Regions from separate parts of the Dyella sp. BiH032 genome, predicted to be linked through region 1. Evidence: predicted binding sites of a transcription regulator. Region 1 holds the regulator's gene; the other holds the start of a gene.
The links. The regulator FliA, encoded in region 1, starts transcription of late flagellar genes. The targets are predictions, from matches to a motif close to TAAAGTTTNNCNNNCNNNGGCCGATAA.

Region 1 (8,122 bases):
ATACCGCCGGCGTGGCCGGCAGCGATCCGCGCCTGCAGCAGCAGATGGAGCTGTTGCGCGCGGCCGGCGACGTGCGCACCTGCCTGGTGCTGGCCGCCAACGCGCAGGCGCAGGCGCTGGACACGATGGTGCGCGCCTTCCTGCCGCAGCAGCCGCAGGCCTGCATCCTCACCAAGCTGGACGAGGCTCCGAGTCTCGGCGGCGCGCTGTCGGCGCTGATCCGCCACCGCCTGCCGCTGGACTACACCGCCGACGGCCAGCGCGTGCCCGAGGACCTCACCGCCGCCGACGCGCGCGTGCTGGTCTGCCGCGCCGCGCAGGCGCTCAAAGGCCAGGCCCCGGCCATCGACGAGGGCGACATGGCCGAGCGTTTCGGCCTTGCCGTGGCGAACGCATGATGACGACGCTGGCGATCAACCAGGCCTGGGGCCTGAAAAATCTCTTCTCGGCCTTCCATCCGATGGGCGGCGGCGACGCTCGCGAGACGGGCGCCGTACCGCAGGGCGCATCGGCGCCGGTGCCCCGCCGCTGCCGCGCGATCGCGGTGGCCGGCGGCAAAGGCGGCGTCGGCAAGTCCACCGTGGCGGTGAACCTCGGCATGTCGCTGGCGATGGCCGGCCGCGAGGTCGCGCTGCTGGATGCCGACATGGGCATGGCCAACCTCGACGTGCTGCTGGGCCTGCAGCCGGCGCGCCACATCGGCCATCTGCTGGACGGCAGCTGCACGCTGAGCGAACTGATGCTGCCGGCGCCGCACGGGCTGAAGGTGATCCCGGCCGGCTCCGGCGCGCGGCGCCTGGCCCAGCTGGATACGCGCGAGCACGCCGCGGTGATCCGCGCCTTCGACGAGCTGCCCGATCCGCCGGAATTCCTGGTGGTCGACACCGCCGCGGGCGTCTCCGACAACGTGGTGATGTTCGCCGCCGCGGCTGACGACGTGGTGCTGGTGGTCTGCGACGAACCGGCCTCGCTCACCGACGCCTACGCGCTGACCAAGGTGCTCAGCCGCGACTTCCGCGTGCGGCGCTTCCACGTGGTGGCCAACATGGTGCGCCACGCCGGCGAGGCGCGGCAGCTCTACGACAAGCTCGCGCGCGTGTGCGACCGCTTCCTGGACGTGGCCCTGGATTTCATGGGGGCCATTCCCTACGACGAGCACCTGCGCCAGGCGATCCGCCGCCAGAGCGCGGTGGTGGACCTGTGGCCGGCCAGCCGGGCCGCGCGGGGATTCAAGCAAATGGCGGGTGTGGTCGATACATGGGGTGAACCCCAGAGGACGGGTCGCGACCGCATCGCCTTTTTCGGCGGCCGGGCCGCGACGGCGCCCGACCCGGCCCATGGGGGATGGTGAGATGAGCGTGGCTTCCGAATATCTGCAACTGCAACGCGAGAGCACGGAGGAGATGGTGCGCAGGCACGCTCCGCTGGTGCGGCGCATCGCCTATCACCTGATGGGCCGCCTCCCGCCGAGCGTGGACGTGGACGACCTGGTGCAGGCCGGGATGATCGGCCTGCTGGAAGCGGCGCGCAATTACGCCACGGACCGCATGGCCAGCTTCGAGACGTATGCGGGCATCCGCATCCGCGGCGCGATGCTGGACGAGCTGCGCAAGACGGACTGGACGCCACGCTCGGTGCACCGGAAGTTGCGCGAAGTGACCGAGGTGGTACGCCAGATCGAGAACGAAACGGGCGCGGACGCGAGCGATGCGGAGGTGATCCGCCGGCTCGGCATCAGCGCCCAGGAATACCACCAGATCCTGGCCGACGCGGCCAGCGCGCGCCTGCTCAGTCTCTCCGCGCCGGAGGACGACGAGGAGGGCGCCGCGCTCGACGTCGCCGACCAGGAAGGCCTGAGCCCGCAGGACCGCTTCGAGCAGGAAGGCATGCGCGAAGCCCTGGTCGAGGCGATCGGCGGATTGCCCGAACGGGAGCAGTTGGTGATGTCGCTGTACTACGAGCAGGAACTGAATCTGAAGGAGATCGGCGCCGTGCTCGGCGTGACGGAGTCGCGCGTCTGCCAGATCCACGGGCAGGCGCTGATCCGGCTGCGCGCGCGGATGACCGGCTGGCGCGGTGCCGAGGGCGCCGCCGGCAGCGGCGGGCGGCACGGCGGCGCGAAGGCGCCGGCCCAGGCCCAGCGCTGACGCCGTTTCCCGCCGATTTTCCCGGACCCATTCGACCAACCCACCCCCACAAGGACCCTGGAGCCTCCGTTGGACAAGAACATGAAAATCCTCGTGGTGGACGACTTCTCCACCATGCGGCGCATCGTGCGCAACCTGCTCGTCGAGCTGGGTTTCAGCAACGGCCTCATCCAGGAGGCGGACGACGGCGTGAACGCCATGACGATGCTCAAGCAGCAGTCGTTCGACATGGTCGTCACCGACTGGAACATGCCCAACATGACTGGCATCGACCTGCTGCGCGCGATCCGCGCCGAGCCCGCGCTCAAGGCGCTGCCGGTGCTGATGGTCACCGCCGAGAACAATCGCGACCAGATCATCGCCGCCGCCCAGGCCGGCGTGAACGGTTACATCGTCAAGCCCTTCACGGCGGTCACGCTGAAGGAAAAGCTGGACAAGATCTTCGAGCGGCTTGCCGCCCAGGGAGCAAGCGCATGAGCGCAGTGATGGTCACCCCCATGAGCGCGGCGCTGCCGCAGGAAGTTCAGGAGCTGCTCAACAGTCCTGACGGCGCAGCGTTCGAGCTGGCGCTGGACACCATGGTCCGCCAGCGCGAGCAGCATCTGTTCCGCGCGCTGGGCCTGCTGGCCCGCGACCTGCACGAGGCGGTGCGCCGCCTCGGCGGCGAGCTGGCGCAGGAAGGCGTGCCGGACAGCGTCGCCGACGCGCGCCAGAACCTGCACGACGTGCTGGAGATGAGCGCCAAGGCGGCCCACCGCAGCATCGACTTCGCCGAACGCATGCGGCCGCAGGCCACCGCGCTGGAAAGCCGTGCCGGCGACGTGCTGGGCAGCGGCGCGGAAGAGCCCGTGGCCGAACTGGCCATGCAGGCGCGCGACTTCGCCGCGCAGTGCCGCGAGGGCCTTTCGGACATGGTGATGGCGCAGTCCTGGCAGGACCTGTCGGGCCAGCGCATCAAGAAGGTCGCCACCTTCATCGGCAGCGTGGAATCTTCGCTGCTGGAACTGGTGCGCCTGACCGGCGCGCTGGCCGGCGGCGAAGCGCCGGTGGCCGCCGCCAAGGTGTCGAGCCAGGACGAGGCGGACCGCCTGCTCAGCGAATTCGGTTTCTGAGCACGGGCAGCCCATGGATCCCACCTTGGACGCCGAGCTGCGCGACGACTTCCTGGTCGAAGCCGGGGAGCTCGTGCAGCGCCTGAGCGAGCAGCTGGTCGCGCTCGAAGCGTCGCCGCGCGACGCCGATCTGCTCAACGCCGTGTTCCGCGCCTTCCATACCGTGAAGGGCGGCGCGGGCTTTCTCGGCATCGACCCGATGGTGCACCTGTGCCATCACGCGGAGGACCTGCTCAACGAAGCGCGCGCCGGCCACCTGGTGCTCGATGCCGCGCAGATGGACGCGTTGCTGGAAGCGCTGGACCTGGTCAATGCACAGATGGCCGCGCTGGCGTCGTCGGAACCGATGCCGGCGGCGCCCGCCGTGCTGCTGGCACGCCTGCAGCCACCGTCGTCGCGCCCGCCTGCGCCGGCCCCCGCGCCGGTGCCGGCTCCGCCGCCCGTGGCGGAAGCAAGCGGCGGCACCATCGACGACAGCGAGTTCGAGGCGCTGCTCGACAACCTCTACGGCAAGGGCGGTGCGCCCGGCGCGCCGGCGCCGTCGGATTCGACATCGTCTGGCTCGATCGACGACGCGGAGTTCGAGCGCCTGCTCGACGACCTGCACGGCAAGGGCAAGGCGCCCGGCACGCCCGCGCAGGCCGAGGTTTCCAACACCATCGACGACGCCGAATTCGAGGCGCTGCTCGACAGCCTGCACGGCAAGGGCGGCTCGCCCGGTGCCGCGTCGGCCGCGTCGGCTGCTGCTCCCGCTCCCGCGAAGGCGCCGGCCAAGGCCGCGCCGCCGCCGGAAGCCACCGTGCGCGTGGATACCGGCCGCCTCGACGCGCTGGTGAACCGCGCCGGCGAGCTGGTGCTGGTGCGCAACCGGCTGCTGAGCCTCGCCGCCAGCAGCGGCGACGAACCGCTGAACGTGGCCGCCGGCGAACTCGACCGCGTCGCGGACGAATTGCAGGGCGCCGTGCTCGGCATGCGCATGCAGCCGGTGGGCCGGCTGTTCCAGCGCTTCCCGCGCATCGTGCGCGACCTCGCGCGCCAACTCGGCAAGGAGATCGAGCTGGTGCTGGAGGGCGAAGACACCGACCTGGATCGCAGCCTCGTCGAAGCACTCGCCGATCCGTTGATTCATCTGCTGCGCAATGCGGTCGACCACGGACTGGAAATGCCGGACGAGCGCGAGCGCGCCGGCAAGCCGCGCAAGGGACGCGTGCGCCTGTCGGCGAGCCAGCGCGGCGAGCGCATCGTGATCGTGGTGGCCGACGACGGCCGCGGCATGAATCCCGACGTCCTGCGCCGCAAGGCGGTAGAGAAGGGCGTGATCGACCAGGCGCAGGCCGCGCGCCTGTCCGAGACGGAATGCCTGGAACTGATCTTCCGACCGGGTTTCAGCACCGCCGCGCAGGTCTCCGACATCTCCGGCCGCGGCGTCGGCATGGACGTGGTGAAGACCCGCGTCGCCGAACTGGGCGGCACCTTGCAGGTGCGCTCGAAGCTCGGTCAGGGCAGCGAGCTGGAACTGACGGTGCCGCTGACCTTGGCCATCGTGCGCGTGCTGATGGTGCGTGTCGGCGCGCGGCTGTTCGCGATGCCGCTGAGCAACGTGGACGAAGTATTCGAACTGTCGCCGGGGCAGGACCGCCTGCTCGACGGCTGCCTGGTGGCGTCGCATCGCGACCGCGCGCTGCCGCTCGGCGACCTGGCCGGCTGGTCGGGCGCCGCGGAGGATGCCGGCCGCCACGTGGTGGTGCTGCACATCGGCCACCAGCGCCTGGGGTGCCTGGTGCACGCGGTGATCGGCCGCGAAGACGTGATGGTCAAGCCGCTGGGCCCGCTGTTCGCCGGCGTGGCGGGCGTGGCCGGCGCGACCATCACCGGCGACGGGCGCCTGGCGCTCGTGCTGGATCTGGCGGGACTGGCCGGGGAGGGCGGCCCATGGCTGGCGGCGTCGGGAGCGTCGCCGAAGGCTTCCACATCTTCAGAGGCGTTCGCCTGACATGGACCTGGTTAGCATCATCGGAACGATCCTGGCCTTCGTGGTCGTGATCCTCGGCACCATCCTCAAAGGGTCGAGCGTCGAAGCGCTGTGGAACCCCGCCGCGTTCGTGATCGTGTTCTGCGGCACCATCGCCGCACTGCTGGTGCAGACCCAGGGCAAGGTGCTCAAGCATGCGATCGGCATGCTGCCGATGATCTACAAGCCGCCGCAGCACCAGCCCAACGACCTGATCAGCCGCGTCATCGGCTGGAGCGAGATCTCGCGCCGCCAGGGCCTGCTGGGCCTGGAGCCGCAGATCGATTCCGAGCAGGACCCGTTCGTGCGCAAGGGCCTGCAGCTGCTGGTGGACGGCAGCGAACCGGAGCAGATCCGCGGCGTGCTCGAGGTGGAGCAGGACACGCGCGAACACGCGGACCTGGCCGGCGCGAAAGTGTTCGAGCAGGCCGGCATCTACTCGCCGACCATGGGCATCATCGGCGCCGTGATGGGCCTGATGGCGGTGATGCAGAACCTCGCCGACCCCAGCAAGCTCGGCCACGGCATCGCCGCGGCTTTCGTGGCCACCATCTACGGCGTGGCGCTGGCCAACCTGCTGATGCTGCCGATGTCCGCGCGCCTGAAGGGCATGATCCACAAGCAGGGCAAGATGCGCGAAATCATCATCGAGGGGCTGGTTTCCATCGCGCGCGGCGACAACCCGCGCCAGATCGAGAGCCGCCTGCAGGGCTACCTCGGATGAAAAGGCACAAGCACGAAGATCACGTCAATCATGAGGCCTGGGCCATTCCCTATGCCGACCTGATGACGCTGCTGCTGGCGTTCTTCGTGGTGATGTACGCGGTGTCGGTGGTCAACGAGGGCAAGTACCGCGTGATGTCCGAGTCGATCATCGAAGCCTTCAACGGCAACAACAAGCAGATCCAGCCGGTGCACAGCAACAACGCCACGCCCAGCGCGCCGGTGCCGGCCAAGCGTTCGTCCTCCACCACGCCGCCGTCGCTGCGCCCGCACCTGGCCGTGCCGCTGCCGACGCAGGCGCTGCCGCCGCAGATGACGCAGGGTTCGTTGACCACCCGCGACGCCGCGCAGCAGAACCTGCAGCGCATCCAGGACGAAGTGCAGCACGCGCTGCAGCCGCTGATCGACCGCAGCCTGGTGGTAGTGCGGCGCACGCAGAGCTGGCTGGAGATCGAGATCCGCACCGACATCCTGTTTCCCAGCGGCGTGGCGAAGCTGTCGTCCGAGGCCGACACCACGCTGCGCAGCGTGGCGGGCATCCTCGCGCCGTTCCCTAATCCGCTGCGCGTCGAGGGCTACACCGACGACAAGCCGATCAGCAACACGGTGTTCCCGTCCAACTGGGAACTCTCCGCGGCGCGCGCGGCAAGCGTGGCGCGCCTGTTCGCCGAGAACGGCGTCGACCCGAACCGCATGGGCATCATTGGCTGGGGCGAATACCGCCCCGCTGCCGACAACGTCAGCGAGGAAGGCCGCAACCGCAACCGCCGCGTGCTCGTCGTGGTGCTGAGCGACCAGCAGGCGCCCGCGCGCTTCTACAGCGATGCGGACCGTTCCGGCCAGGCGGCCGAAAGCGCCGCCGCGAGCGCGCCGGCCTCCCGCGAACCGGCGACACCCGCCGCGACGCCGGCTACGCCGCCCGGTGCCTTGCCCGTCGCCGCGAAGTTACAGGCGCTGCCCGACGTCCCGGTCGTGGTGACCGCGAGCGGCGCCGGCTGAGGGCACACGAATGAATTCACGCATAGCAGAGATGGCCGCATGAACCAGGACCACGCCGCCGCGCCGCCCGTCGAACGGGGCTGGCTGATCTTCCATCTGGCGGGCCAGTCCTACGCGGCGCCGCTCACCCAGGTGAGCGAAGTGATCCGCGACGGCGACGTCACGCCTGTCCCCGGCGCAGCCGAGGACCTGCTCGGCGTGCGCCAGCTGCGCGGCCGCATCGTGCCGGTGATGGACGGCTGCCGGCGCCTCGGCGTGGCGGCGGCATCGGGCAGCGGCGAACAGCGGCGCATCGTGGTGCTGTCGCACCAGGGCCACCTGGTCGGCCTGCGCGTCGATGCGGTCAGCGAACTGCTCGACGTCACCGCCGAACCGCTGCCGCCTCCGCCGGGGCGCACCGTCCGCGAGAACGATCCCGTCGACGGCGTGGTGCCGTGGAAAGGCGGCTTCGTCGCGCTGCTCGATGTGCGGCGGATGTGCCGTCTGCCGGAAGAACTGGGGCACGCGGCCTGAGCCATTCGTTCCGCGGCGCGCGAGGCGGTTGCCTCGGCGTTATTCGGCCGCGCGATAGATGCTGTTGAGCACGGCGGCCGCTGCCGCGTACAACTCGCCGGGAACGTCCGGACGCATGCGCAGCGCCGCCAGCAGGGCGGCGACCTGTGCGTCGTGATGCAGCGGGATGCCGAGCGCGCGTGCGCGGGCCAGCAGCTGGTCGAGCGCTTCGGGCGGCATCGAGGGCGGCGACGCGCCGCCGCCCGGCGCCAGGCGCAGGCTGACCTTGCGATGGGGCGGGGGCAGGGCCTGGGTCATGCGGTGGCCTTCAGCAGCACGGCGCTGCGCAGGTTCGGCGGCTGCGGCAAGCCGCTCTGGCAGGTGAGCTGGTCCAGCAGCAGACCGCTGGCGGTGAGCTGCTGGCTGAGTTCGGTGAAGCCGCGTTCGAGTTTGTCGACGGTCTCGGCGTGCTGCGCCCACAGCCGCACCGACAGGCGCAACCCGCGCAGCTGCAGCTCGCCCTGCACGGGGCCGAGCCGCGGCAGGTCGAGGGCGAAGCCCAGCACCCATGCGGTGGGTTGTTCGGGATCGTCCTCGTGCGGCGTCATCTGCAGTTGCAGGATGTCCTGGCCGCCTTC
Region 2 (8,122 bases), 1.9 Mb from region 1:
GTTTCGAGATGGACGGCGAGAGGGTCGATAGCGCGCATGGAGCATCCGGGGGGAGGCGGAGCGATGCCTGGATCTGGCTACAGTAGCCCGGGGATCGCATGCCGGCACGACGAGTATCAGGTCGTGGCCGTTCCTTTCAGTGATTCGGCCGCGTAGTGGGGTCGCACTCAGGGAGTGAATACTTGGGCGAAGAAGCGGCACGCCATGAAGATGACGCGAATGGTGCAGGCATCGCCGCCCGGCTGATCATCGGCTTGCTCATGGCGCCACTGGCTGGGATCGCCGCCCTCGAACTGCTGCCGGAAGTGCTGGTGCCTTGGGTTCCATGGATGCTGGCGGGACTGGCGACGCTATGGGTTACCGCAGGGGCCGCACGCGACGATGGCGGCTGGAGAAAAGCCGGGCCATGGGCCTTGCTCGGCATCGGCCTGGTGACCGCGGTGCTCACGCTCGGCGCCATCCTGGTCGCCCTGCTCGTGTATGTCGCCACGTTCTACTACTTGCCGTAGCGACGGCCGCGCCGGCATGACCGTTTGACAGCGACCGGGCGGACGGTGCTCAGCGTGGCGTGCGCAGGGTGGAGTCGCGCAGTGCGTTCTCGTGCTCGACTTCGTCCAGCGCCGTGGTTTCGACCGTGTCCAGCACACCGTGATGCGGACGGTGCATGCCGGGAGGTTGCGGTGCGCCGCTGGCGTCGTCCTGTCCAGTCGGCGTGTCGGAATGGGGTTTGCTCGTCATGGAAAAACTCCGGATACAACGGCTCAGCAGATGCCGGCGAGCCGCCATGATGACGGCCTGGTCGGCCAGAAGTCACGCCCCCCGATGTGGCCTCAGGCACATGGTGCCTCCGATGCTGCCGGCTAGATTGCGGAGCCAAGGGCGAACCGTCGCCAAGGGAAAGGGGAAGCACATGGCACGTTCGTGGTGGATGGTCGCGCTGGCCGTCGCCGGCATGGGGATGGTCGCGTCGGTTTGCGCAGAGCAGGCGCATACCGACACCAAGGCATGGGAACCCGCGGCGAAGGCGGCCGGCGATGCGTTCGTGAAGGCCGGGCACGCCGATGGACTTTCCATCGCGGTGGTGCGCGGCGGGAAGGCGAGTTTCCTCGATGCCGGCACGAAGGAGCGTGGCAAGGCTGTGCCGCCCACCGCCGACACGGTCTACGAGATCGGCTCGATCACCAAGACTTTCGGCAGCCTGCTGCTGGCGCAGGCCATCGTGGCGCACAAGGCGCAGCTCGGCGACGACATGCGGCGCTACCTGCCCGAGTGTGACTATCCGGGGCTGGCCTATGAAGGACGCCCGGTCACCCTGCGTGAACTGGTGGCGACCACGTCGGGCTTGCCCGACAACCTGCCCGATGCGCTGGTCCAGGACATGAAGCAGGCCAAGCCCGCGGACGTCCCATTCCTCATCGTGAAACGGCTCAATGGCTATACCGCGGCACAGTTCCTGGCCGACCTGCGCCAGGCGTCGCTGCAGCGCGAGCCCGGCAAGACGCCGGCTCATTCCAATGTGGCCGCGCAAGTGGTGGGCCTGATCGATGCGCGGCTTTTCGGGAAACCGTTCGAGACCGTGCTGGCCGAGCGCATCGAGCGGCCGCTGGGTATGGCCAGCGGCACGGACAAGAACCGCGCGGACCGCATGGCCATCGGTTACACCGGGGATGGGCGCGCGGCGCCGGTCTGGGACGCGCCGGTGACACGCGCGGCGGGTGGCTTGCGCTACAGCACGCGCGATATGGCCCGGTATCTCGAGCGACAGCTCGACGAGAGCGATCCGGCGGTCAAGCTCACGCACCAGCCGCAATGGGGCGACGCCGGCGAGCGCGCGATCGGCTTCAACTGGGTGATCGAGACCACCATCGATGGCCAGGTGCGGCTGTCGCATTCCGGCGGCACCTTCGGTTTCGCCAGCTACATGGAGCTGTATCCCAGTGACGGTTACGGCGTCGTGTTGCTGGCCAACCGCAGCGCGACCACGACCCAGGGCGAGCTGCAGGCGGTGGCCGAGCGCATCCACGACGCCGTCTTCGGTGCGTCGCCGGCGCAAACGGCGCTGGACCGGGCGTTCGCGGAGCAAGGTTTCGGCGATGTCGCCGGCACTATTGCCGGGGTGCGGCGCGCTCATCCGCGGCTGCATTTGACCGAAGGTTATGTGAACGCGTGGGGCTACCGGCTGCTCCAGGAGAAGCGGACCCGGGAGGCCGTGAACGTGTTCGCCTACAACACCACGCAGTATGCCGCGAGCGCGAACGTGTACGACAGCCTCGCCGAAGCCTACGAGGCGTTGGGCGACCACGGACAGGCCATCACCAACTACCGCCTCTCGTTGGAGCGCAACCCCGGCAACGAGCACGCCAAGGGAAGGTTGGCGGTGCTGGAAAAACCATCGTCCCGCTGAGCGCGCTCAGCGAGATCTTGCCGGCGTGCCCGCGTCGCGACCTTGGGCGGCGCGGGCCTGGCCGATCAGGCCGCCTGCCGGATCTTGAAGAACGCCACCTGTTGCAGCAGCGACTGCGCCAGCTCCAGCGCAGTACGGCTGGCCGAGCTCGCTTCCTCCACCAGCGCGGCATTCTGCTGCGTGACGCTGTCGATCGTGGCGATCGCGGTATTGACCTGATGGATGCCCTGCGTCTGCTCCTGCGACGCGGCGGCGATTTCCTCGACGATGCCATTGACGTTGCGCACGCCGGCGCGGATGCCCTGCAGGGCCTGGCTGGCGCGTCCGACCAGCTCGACGCCCTGCGTCACCTTCTCCCCGCTGTCGGTGATCAGGCGCTTGATGTCCTTCGCGGCCGCAGCACTGCGTTGGGCGAGTGCACGCACCTCGGCGGCCACGACGGCGAAGCCGCGGCCATGCGGGCCGGCGCTGGCGGCTTCCACGGCGGCGTTGAGCGCGAGCAGGTTGGTCTGGAAGGCGATCTCATCCATCAGGGCGATGATCTGGGCGATGTCGCCGCTGGCGCGGTGGATGCCATGCATGGCGTCCATGGCCTCGTGCGCGACTTCGCCGCCGCGCTCGGCGTCCTTGCGCACCGCCTGCGTGAGTTCGCGGGCCTGCTCGGCGCCTTCGGCGTTGCGGCTGACCGTGGCAGTCATCTGTTCCATCGATGCCGCGGTTTCCTCGATCGACGCAGCCTGTTCCTGCGTGCGGTTCGACAGATGGTCATTGCCCGCGGAGATGTCGCGCGCGGCTGCGGCCACCTGCTCGGCGACGATGCGCACGTCGCCGACCATCGCGGCCAGCTTGCCGTCCATGGTCTGCAGTGCGCGCAGGGTATCGGCGAACTCGTCGTTGCCTTCCACCTGCAACGCATTCGCCAGATGCCCTTCGCTGATCGCCGTGGCCAGGCCGCGGGCGCGCATCAGCGGAGTCATGATGCGGCGGGTGGTGAGGACGGACAGCAGCACGGCGATCGCGATGGCGCCGATCACGGCGATGCCCGACACGCTCATCGCCGTGATGGCGCGGGCATGCAGTTGCGGCTCGATGCCGTCCACGCGGCGGTCGGCCTCGGCGGCGAGGGCGGCAGACAGATCGTCCAGCGCACGGATGGAATCTTTGAACTGGGTGAAGAACGTATTGGCGTCGCGCGTACTGGCCAGCGTGTGCGCGGCCACGCGGGCCATGGCCCCTTCGTAGCCTTCCGTATAGGTCTTCAGGTGGCCGGCGAAGCGATCCGCCGAGGCCGTGCCGGCCGGGAAGGCGCGCATCGCATCGAGGTCGCGCAGCGTACGGTCGTGCACCTGCGTCCACTTGCCGTGATACGACGCGACGGCGTCGGTATCGCCGATGTTGATGAAGCTGTCTTTCTCGAAGCGACGCAGTTCCAGCAGGTCGGCCTGAACGCGACGGATGACGGTGGAGAACCTGACGTCGCCCTGCAAGGTGGCGACGGCAGTGCGGTTGAGGCCGAGGATGCCCCAGCCGCCGGCGACGGCCGTGGCGAGCACGAGCAGGGTGAGGAGGCCGAAGGCGGAGGCGAGACGGGCGCGGACGGTAAAGCGTTTGGCGGACATGCGAGCGGCTGCGTGTGGCGATAGCGGGTATGACCCAGGTATCGGCCCCGCCGCGCCAAGCTTGATGGCGCAAAACGCTGCGGGCGCAGGAAAAAAGCGCTAAGTGCGAGCTAAGTTTTCGCCGTCCTGTGCGGCTTGTTTACGCCGCGGGAGAACGCGCGCCGTTCAAGCGTAGTAAGCCAGGAACATGTCGACGGCCGACTCGGCGACGCGCTTGCGCTCCCTGGGCGTCAACGGTGGCTGTCCCAGCGTGATCTGCGGCCAGAACGCGAAGGTCTTCACCAGTCCCTGCAATTGGTGCGCGGCGAAGACCGGGTCCTTGATCTTCAGGCGGCCGTCCGCCTTGGCGGCGCGCAGCCACACGGTCAGCCCCTCTTCGCGTTCGTTCATGCGCGCGACCATGTCCTGCGCGCGTTCGGGCGAATGGATCGCCGCGGCGATGGCGACGCGTGCGAGCGAGGCGAATGCCTCGTCGTTGAGCAGGCGCAGTTTCTGCGCGACCAGTTCCAGCAGCTGGTCGCGCAGCGGGAGGTCGGTGCGGTAGGCGAGGTCTTCGCCGTCGTGGCTGGCTTTCCAAAGCTGGTGGAGGATCTCGGCGAACAGCACCTCCTTGCTCGGGAAGTGGTTGTACACCGTGCGCTTGGAGACATCGGCCCGGGCCGCGATGCGGTCCATGCTGGTGGCCTCGTAGCCGGCGGTGCGGAATTCGTCGATGGCGGCCTCCACGATGGCGGCGCGCTTGAGGTCGGTAAGGCGGGCGGGGCGGGCTGGCGTGGGCATGACCCGGATTTTACACCCATGGGTTTACTTTTCGTCCACATCGAAACTACACTGCTCGGTGTAGTTTCCTCTTGCCCCTCCTTCCGAGAAACGCCGATGAGTACCGTGATCGCCCTGATCGCCGCCGCCCTGGCCATGCTGGCCGGCCTGCGCGCACGGCGCCGCCCTGGCCCGGATGCCTACGGGACGTCCCCACAGCGCCGCGACGGCCGCTTCCGCAATCCCGCGCCGCGCCCGGCCGAAGGCCTGGGCAAGATGCTGGGCATCATCTGGAACATGATGACCAACAAACCGCGCGATTCGGTGCCTGATGCGCCGCTGTCGGTGCAGCGTCTCACCCGGGCACAGCTGGAGGCGGCGCCGGACCGCAGCCTTTATCGCCTGGGCCACTCCACCCTGCTGTTGAAGCTGCATGGCGGCTTCTGGCTGACCGACCCGGTCTTCGCCGAGCGCGCCTCGCCGTTCCGCTGGATGGGGCCGAAGCGCTTTCACTCACCACCGATCGCCTTGCACGAACTGCCGCCGATTCGCGGCGTCGTGCTCTCGCACGACCATTACGACCATCTGGACCGCGACACCATCGAGTACCTGGCCAGCCGCGTGGACGTGTTCCTGGCGCCGCTTGGCGTTGGCGACCGGCTGGTGGCATGGGGCGTGGATGCGTCCAAGGTGCGCCAGCTCGACTGGTGGCAGGAGACCGAGGTCGACGGTGTCCGTTTCGTCGCCACGCCTGCGCAGCATTTTTCCGGCCGCGGGATGTTCGACGGGGACCGCACGCTATGGGCTTCTTGGGCGATCATCGATGAGGACTTGCGCGTGTTCTTCAGCGGCGACACGGGTTACTTCGACGGATTCAAGGCCATCGGCGAGCGGCTTGGGCCGTTCGACGTCACTTTCATCGAAACCGGCGCCTACGATCCGCAATGGCCTTACGTGCACATGCAGCCGGCCGAGTCGGTGCAGGCGCACCTGGACTTGCGCGGCCGTTGGATGCTGCCGATCCACAACGGCACGTTCGACCTAGCGATGCATCGCTGGCAGGACCCGTTCGAACAGGTGAGCGCGCTGGCATCCTCACACGGCGTGGCATTGTCCACGCCACGCATGGGCGAACGCCTGGACCTGGCGGCGCCGCATGCGGGCGAGCGCTGGTGGCGGCTGTTCGAATCGCCCGCGTCCACCGGTTCCTACGTGCCGGCGGCGATCGACGCGGACGCGCGTTGAGCGCGCAGACGAGCGCCCGCCGGGGTGCCGGCGGCGCCGTCGGTTTGTTCGCTCGGCGGCCAGCGGAGATACTCCCCGTCTGACATCGGCGGCGGGGAGCGGTCATGAATACACCACGCGAGTTGCTGAAGGCATCGGCCATCGAAGCGATGCCGGCGCAGCGCAACGTGCACTCGCTCAATCCGAAGGCGGTGCGGTTGCGCAAATCCCTTGGCGACGCGACGGGGCTCACGCAGTTCGGCTTCCACATGATCACGCTGCTGCCGGGGAACGAGTCGTCCGAGTACCACCGGCACCTTTACGAGGAAGAGTGCGTCTACGTGCTTTCCGGGCAGGGCGAGGCGGACATCGGCGAGGAGCGTTGCCCGATTGCGGCCGGCGACTTTCTGGGTTTTCCACGACGGGGTCCGGCACACGTGTTGCGCAATACCGGCGACGAGCCGCTGGTGCTGCTGGTGGCCGGGCAGCGGCTCGAGCAGGACGTTTGCGACTATCCGCGGCTGGGCAAGCGCTTGTACATCAATGGCGACCATGAGGACCTGGTCGCGGTGGAGCACGTCCGCCGCGAGCGGCTCTGACGTCAGCCGGCGGCAAGGCGCTGCGCGACGGCGTCCGTTTCCATGCGATGCACGACCTGCTCGCCCTCGGGAAACTCCAGCACCATGCGCGGGGCGTGCTGCATCCAGGTCGCCGTGGCCTGGTGTACGCCCAGGGCGGTGGCGATGGCGCGGCGCTCGACGGAACGGGCGTGGCGCCGCCGGTCCACGCCGGCAAAACGCAGATAGTTGTAGGACGCCCAGACGGCCATGACGAACCCGCAGGCGAGCGCCAGCGCGAGCAGAGTCGCCAGGTCGTGCCCGCCGTGACCGTGCTCGCGCACGACGACTTCCACGTAGCCGACGCGGAAGCCCAAGGCCCAGGCAACGAGCGTCGCCAGTGGAAGCCACAGGGCCATCCATGCCATCCAGGCCACCAGCGTGGCGGTGGTGAACAGCGCACGGCGCGCCGGATGCTGACGCTCGGGACGATGGATCAGGATGGCTTCGGCTTTCATCGTATACCTCGGTCGGGGCTGACCCACACGGCGCGCGTGCCCTTGCGCTTGAGCAGGGCTTTCGGCAGCGCGGCCACGGTAGTGGCCGTGCTCAGCAGCCAATAGGTCAGCGGGTACCAGATCATCCAGTAGTAGTTGCGGCCCACGCGTGCTTCGTAGCGCCGGTCGATCAGTGTGCTGATGCCGAATTGCAGCAGGCACACGATGCCCAGCATCACGCCGTGCCACTGCGGTAGAAGGGTGGCGATGCGCAGTGGCGGCGGCAGCGTGGTGAAACGGCCCAGCACCCAAAGCGCGATGATCGTCGCCATCACATAGGCCCAGACCAGGCTGAGCAGGTATTCCAGCGCCACCGGCCACATGCGGCGGCGGCGCCAGGCCAGCAGCACGCGGCTATAGCGCAGCATCACTTCCACGCCGCCCTGGGCCCAGCGCAGACGCTGCTTCCACAGGCCGCGCAGGGTCTCGGGCATGAGGATCCAGCACAGCGCATTGGGCTCGTAGCGGATGTCCCAGTGGCGCATCTGCAGGCGCCAGCTGATGTCGATGTCCTCGGTGACCATGTCGGTGTTCCAGTAGCCGACGTCGTGCAGTGCGCTGCGACGGAAGCAGGCGATCACACCGGACACGGTGAATACGCGGCCGTAGACGCGCTGTGCGCGCTTGATCAGGCCGATGATCGAGGAGAATTCGCCCACCTGGAGCTTGCCGAGGAGGGTGGAGCGGTTGCGGATGCGCGGGTTGCCGGTGACCGCGCCTACGCGCGGGCTGCCGATCATATGGCCGATCATCCAGTGCGTGGCGTACTCGTCGAGCAGCGCATCGCCGTCCACGCACACCAGGAAGTCGCCGCGCGCCGCCATGGCCGCCATGCGCAGGCCCATGGCCTTACCCTGGTTGCTGGCGAAGTGGATCACGCGCAGGCGGGGGAACTCCGCCTGCAGCGCGTCGAGTTGCGTACCGGTGTCGTCGGTCGAGCCGTCGTTGACGGCGATGATCTCGAAGTGCGGATAGCGTTGCGCGTCGAGGTGGGCGATGGTC

Region 2: a site for FliA is predicted at 4,062-4,088, ahead of RKE25_RS20345 (methyl-accepting chemotaxis protein). Genes of this name have one in related genera too.

What each region holds. Positions count from the first base shown of each region.
Region 1 covers NZ_CP134867.1:1,488,931-1,497,052, forward strand. The annotation lists gene flhF (flagellar biosynthesis protein FlhF) at 1-398, shown strand, start outside; gene RKE25_RS06485 (MinD/ParA family protein) at 395-1,351, shown strand; gene RKE25_RS06490 (RNA polymerase sigma factor FliA) at 1,353-2,147, shown strand; gene cheY (chemotaxis response regulator CheY) at 2,217-2,624, shown strand; gene RKE25_RS06500 (protein phosphatase CheZ) at 2,621-3,259, shown strand; gene RKE25_RS06505 (chemotaxis protein CheA) at 3,273-5,252, shown strand; gene RKE25_RS06510 (flagellar motor protein) at 5,254-5,994, shown strand; gene motD (flagellar motor protein MotD) at 5,991-6,992, shown strand; gene RKE25_RS06520 (chemotaxis protein CheW) at 7,032-7,505, shown strand; gene RKE25_RS06525 (flagellar biosynthesis protein) at 7,545-7,802, opposite strand; gene RKE25_RS06530 (flagellar hook-length control protein FliK) at 7,799-8,122, opposite strand, start outside.
Region 2 covers NZ_CP134867.1:4,610,839-4,618,960, reverse strand. The annotation lists gene RKE25_RS20365 (DUF4440 domain-containing protein) at 1-38, opposite strand, end outside; gene RKE25_RS20360 (hypothetical protein) at 183-509, shown strand; gene RKE25_RS20355 (hypothetical protein) at 559-738, opposite strand; gene RKE25_RS20350 (serine hydrolase) at 911-2,404, shown strand; gene RKE25_RS20345 (methyl-accepting chemotaxis protein) at 2,470-4,023, opposite strand; gene RKE25_RS20340 (TetR/AcrR family transcriptional regulator) at 4,189-4,812, opposite strand; gene RKE25_RS20335 (MBL fold metallo-hydrolase) at 4,939-6,027, shown strand; gene RKE25_RS20330 (cupin domain-containing protein) at 6,132-6,605, shown strand; gene pgaD (poly-beta-1,6-N-acetyl-D-glucosamine biosynthesis protein PgaD) at 6,608-7,081, opposite strand; gene pgaC (poly-beta-1,6-N-acetyl-D-glucosamine synthase) at 7,078-8,122, opposite strand, start outside.